Regions from separate parts of the Streptomyces sp. NPDC006294 genome, predicted to be linked through region 1. Evidence: predicted binding sites of a transcription regulator. Region 1 holds the regulator's gene; the other holds the start of a gene.
What was found. The regulator HspR, encoded in region 1, represses chaperone genes until heat shock. The targets are predictions, from matches to a motif close to TTGAGNNNNNNNNNCTCAA.
Positions count from the first base shown of each region.

Region 2: a site for HspR is predicted at 1,167-1,185, ahead of dnaK (molecular chaperone DnaK). Genes of this name have one in related genera too.

Region 1 is NZ_JBIAHV010000010.1:14,731-17,187, forward strand. Features, by position in the region: gene dnaJ (molecular chaperone DnaJ) at 1-1,133, shown strand, start outside; gene ACFYOP_RS19065 (heat shock protein transcriptional repressor HspR) at 1,135-1,584, shown strand; gene ACFYOP_RS19070 (helix-turn-helix transcriptional regulator) at 1,666-2,457, opposite strand, start outside.
Region 2 is NZ_JBIAHV010000012.1:219,922-222,378, reverse strand. Features, by position in the region: partial or broken gene ACFYOP_RS22810 (helix-turn-helix domain-containing protein) at 1-184, shown strand, start outside; gene ACFYOP_RS22805 (slipin family protein) at 166-1,128, shown strand; gene dnaK (molecular chaperone DnaK) at 1,240-2,457, shown strand, end outside.

The DNA.
Region 1 (2,457 bases):
CCAAGGACGCCACAGAGGCCGAGATCAAGAAGGCGTACCGGAAGCTCGCCCGCGAGTTCCACCCGGACGCCAACAAGGGCGACGCCAAGGCCGAGGAGCGCTTCAAGGAGATCTCCGAGGCCAACGACATCCTCGGTGACGCCAAGCGGCGCAAGGAGTACGACGACGCCCGCGCCCTGTTCGGCAACGGCGGCTTCCGGGCTCCGGGCTCCGGCGGTCCCGGCGGCAGCTTCAACTTCGACCTGGGCGACCTCTTCGGAGGTCCCCAGGGCGGGGGCCAGAGCGGCGCGGGCGGCTTCGGAGGCGGCCTCGGGGACGTGTTCGGCGGCCTGTTCAACCGTGGTCCCGGTCCGGGCACGCGGACGCAGCCGCGCCGCGGCCAGGACATCGAGTCCGAGGTGACGCTCAGCTTCACCGAGGCGGTCGACGGGGCGACGGTCCCGCTGCGGATGTCCAGCTCCGCCGCGTGCAAGGCGTGCTCCGGCACCGGCGACAAGAACGGCACGCCCAGGGTGTGCCCGACCTGCGTCGGCACCGGTCAGGTCTCGCGCGGCGGCAGCGGCTCGTTCTCGCTGACCGACCCGTGCGTGGACTGCAAGGGCCGGGGCCTGATCGCCGAGACCCCCTGCGACGTCTGCAAGGGCAGCGGCCGGGCCCGCAGCTCCCGCACCATGCAGGTCCGCATCCCGGCGGGCGTGTCCGACGGGCAGCGCATCCGGCTGCGCGGCAAGGGCGCGCCGGGCGAGCGCGGCGGCCCGGCGGGCGATCTGTACGTGGTCGTGCATGTCGACGCCCACCCGGTGTTCGGCCGCAAGGACGACAACCTGACCGTGACCGTGCCCGTCACCTTCTCGGAGGCGGCGCTCGGCGGCGAGGTCAGGGTGCCCACGCTGGGCGGTCCGCCGGTGACGCTGAAGCTGCCGGCCGGGACGCCGGGCGGACGCACCATGCGCGCCCGCGGCAAGGGCGCGGTCCGCAAGGACGGCACCCGCGGCGACCTGCTCGTCACCGTCGAGGTCGCCGTGCCGCAGGAGCTCAGCGACAAGGCGAAGGAAGCGCTGGAGGCCTACCGCGAAGCCACCGCGGACGAGGATCCGCGAACGGAGCTGTTCCAGGCCGCGAAGGGAGCTTGATATGGACCGGTCGGGGCGCAGTCGCAACCCTTACGAGCTGACCGACGAGTCGCCGGTGTACGTCATCTCGGTCGCCGCACAGCTGTCGGGTCTGCATCCGCAGACCCTGCGGCAGTACGACCGGCTGGGGCTCGTCTCCCCCGACCGCACGGCCGGCCGGGGCCGGCGCTACTCGGCCCGTGACATCGAGCTGCTGCGCACCGTCCAGCAGCTGTCGCAGGACGAGGGCATCAACCTGGCCGGCATCAAGCGGATCATCGAACTGGAGAACCAGGTCGCCGCCCTCCAGCAGCGGGTCGCCGAGCTGTCGGCGGCCCTGGACGGCGCGGCCGCGGCGATGCAGCAGCGCGAGGCCCAGGTGCACGCCTCGTACCGGCGCGACCTCGTGCCGTACCAGGACGTGCAGCAGGCGAGCGCGCTCGTCGTGTGGCGGCCGGGGCGCGCCGACTGACCGGCGAACCGCACGGCCGGCGGGCCGGGAGAGCGACCGCTCTCCCGGCCCGCCGCCGTATGCGGCCGACAGGTCACGCAGTCAGGCCGTGCCGGTGTCGTCGCCGAGGATTCCGGACTGAGCGATCAGATAACCGAGTTGGGCGCGGCTCCCGCTGCCCAGCGTGGCGTTCAGCTTCGCGATGTGGGCCCGGCAGGTGCGTACGTTCATGCCCAGGCGGCGGGCGATGGAGTCGTCGACGTGCCCCTCGACGAGGAGCTTGGCGATGGAGCGCTGGACGCTGGTGATGCCGTCCAGCTCGGGCGCGTACGACAGTTGCTCCTCCCAGGGGGTGGCGTGGAGCCAGAACTGCTCGAAGACGCCCACCAGATAGGTCACCAGCCCCTCGTGGCGCAGTTCCAGAGCGACCTGCCGGTCGCTGCGGGCCGGGACGAAGGCGACCTTGCGGTCGACGATGATCAGACGGTCGATGATCTCCTCGAGGGTGCGGACCTCGACGCCGTACGGGCTGACGCGTTCGACGTACGCGAGGGTGGACGGGTGGTGGCGGGCCGTGTGCTGGTACAGCGTGCGCATCTTCACGCCGTTCTTGAGCAGCGGCTCCGCGCGGCGCAGACCGTGCTCCAGCGTGTCCGGACGGCGCCCGCTGCCGGGCTGGACCGTGAGCAGTTCCTCTGAGCACTCGGCGGTGACCCGGTCGAGAGCTGCGTTGATGATGCCGAGTCCCTCGAGCACGGTGATCGCGTGCCTGGTCGACAGATCCTGCGCCGTCATGGTCATGAACGGCTCGAATGTGCCGGCGATCGACATGGCGAGCTGCCGGCGTTCTTGGATCTCCCGCTCGATGGGGTATATCAGCTGGTTGAGTGCGAG
Region 2 (2,457 bases), on a different contig from region 1:
GCCCGCCGGGACGTGGGCGGTGTTCGAGGGCTCGGGCCTCGCCGCGTCGTCGGCGCACCGCGGCCTGCCCCCAGGTCCCGATCCACTGTCCGCCGATCGGGTCAAGGGCTGGCAAAAGGGGTATATCCCGGAAATGGGCCCCTGTTCCTGGAGGAGGTGGCTGTCATGGTGGAGGATCTGCTGACAGCGTTGGCCCTGGCGGGCTCCGGTGTGGTGGCGTACGTGGCGGCTGCCGCCCGGGTGGTGAAGCAGTACGAGCGAGGGGTGGTCCTGCGCTTCGGGCGGCTGCACGGCGGGATACGCATGCCGGGATTCACCATGATCATTCCGGGCGTGGACCGGATGCGCAAAGTGAACATGCAGATCGTGACCATGCCGGTGCCCGCGCAGGACGGCATCACGCGGGACAACGTCACGGTCCGGGTGGACGCGGTCATCTACTTCAAGGTGGTCGACCCGGCCGACGCGATCATCCGGGTCGAGGACTACCGGTTCGCGGTCTCCCAGATGGCGCAGACCTCGCTGCGGTCGATCCTGGGCAAGAGCGATCTCGACGATCTGCTCTCGAACCGGGAGAAGCTCAATGAGGGCCTGGAGCTCATGATGGACAGCCCCGCCGTCGAGTGGGGCGTCACCATCGACCGGGTGGAGATCAAGGACGTCTCCCTGCCGGAGACCATGAAGCGGTCGATGGCCCGGCAGGCCGAGGCGGACCGCGAACGGCGGGCGCGCGTCATCAACGCCGACGCCGAGCTGCAGGCGTCGAAGAAGCTGGCGGAGGCGGCCGGTGCGATGGCCGACGAGCCTGCCGCCCTGCAACTGCGGCTGCTGCAGACCGTCGTGGCGGTCGCCGCCGAGAAGAACTCGACCCTGGTCCTGCCCTTCCCGGTCGAGCTGCTGCGCTTCCTGGAACGGTCCACCCCGCGGGAACGCGATCAGCAGCAGCGCGCCGAGATGCCGGCGGACGCGCTCGGTTCGCTCACGGGCGGGCCGGAGAGGGACCGGACGGAGACGGAGGAGAAGGAGGAGGAGGCCGAAGCGGCGCCCAGGCTGGAGACGCCCGTCGCCGAGCGGCCCGATCCCGTGGCCTCCGGCGGCCGGCTGCCCCTTCAGGGGGAAGGCGGCTGACCGGGACGCGTCCCGGAACCGGTCCTCCGGGGCGCTACTTGACTCCAGGGCACTCAAGTTTTATGTAGGAGGGGACGGCAGATCCGCGGTGGCAACCTTGAGGAGGCGGCCATGGCCCGAGCAGTCGGAATCGATCTGGGAACCACGAACTCCGTGGTCTGTGTCCTGGAGGGCGGTGAACCGGCGGTCATCGCGAACACGGAGGGCGCCAGGACCACACCGTCGGTGGTGGCGTTCGCCAAGAACGGCGACGTGCTCGTCGGTGAGCTCGCCAAGCGCCAGGCGGTGACCAACGTCGACCGCACCGCACGCTCCGTCAAGCGGCACATCGGCGAGACCCAGTGGCGCTTCCCGGAGTCCGGGGACATCGACGGCAAGCAGTACACCACGCAGGAGATCTCGGCCCGGGTCCTGCAGAAGCTGAAGCGTGACGCGGAGGCGTATCTCGGCGAGGATGTCACCGACGCGGTGATCACCGTCCCGGCGTACTTCAACGACAGCCAGCGCACCGCGACGAAGGAGGCCGGTGAGATCGCCGGCCTGAAGGTGCTGCGGATCATCAACGAACCGACCGCGGCCGCCCTGGCGTACGGCCTGGACAAGGAGAACGACCAGACGATCCTCGTCTTCGACCTCGGCGGCGGCACCTTCGACGTCTCGCTGCTGGAGATCGGCGAGGGGCTGGTCGAGGTGAAGGCGACCAACGGCGACACGCACCTCGGCGGTGACGACTGGGACCAGCGGATCGTCGACCATCTGGTCAAGCAGTTCAAGAACGGCCACGGCATCGACCTGTCCAAGGACAGGATGGCGCTCCAGCGTCTGCGCGAGGCCGCGGAGAAGGCCAAGATCGAGCTGTCCTCGTCCACCGAGACCTCGATCAACCTGCCGTACATCACGGCCTCCGCCGAGGGCCCGCTGCACCTGGACGAGAAGCTGACGCGCGCCCAGTTCGAGCAGCTCACGGCCGATCTGCTCGAGCGCTGCAAGGCCCCGTTCCACAACGCGATCAAGGACGCCGGGATCGATGTGACGGCCATCGACCATGTGATCCTGGTCGGCGGCTCGACGCGGATGCCGGCGGTGACCGGACTGGTCAAGGAACTGACCGGCAAGGACCCGCACAAGGGTGTGAACCCGGACGAGGTCGTCGCGATCGGCGCCGCGCTGCAGGCCGGTGTCCTCAAGGGTGAGGTCAAGGACGTCCTGCTCCTGGACGTGACTCCGCTGTCCCTCGGTATCGAGACCAAGGGCGGCATCATGACCAAGCTCATCGAGCGCAACACCACGATCCCGACCAAGCGGTCCGAGATCTTCACGACGGCCGAG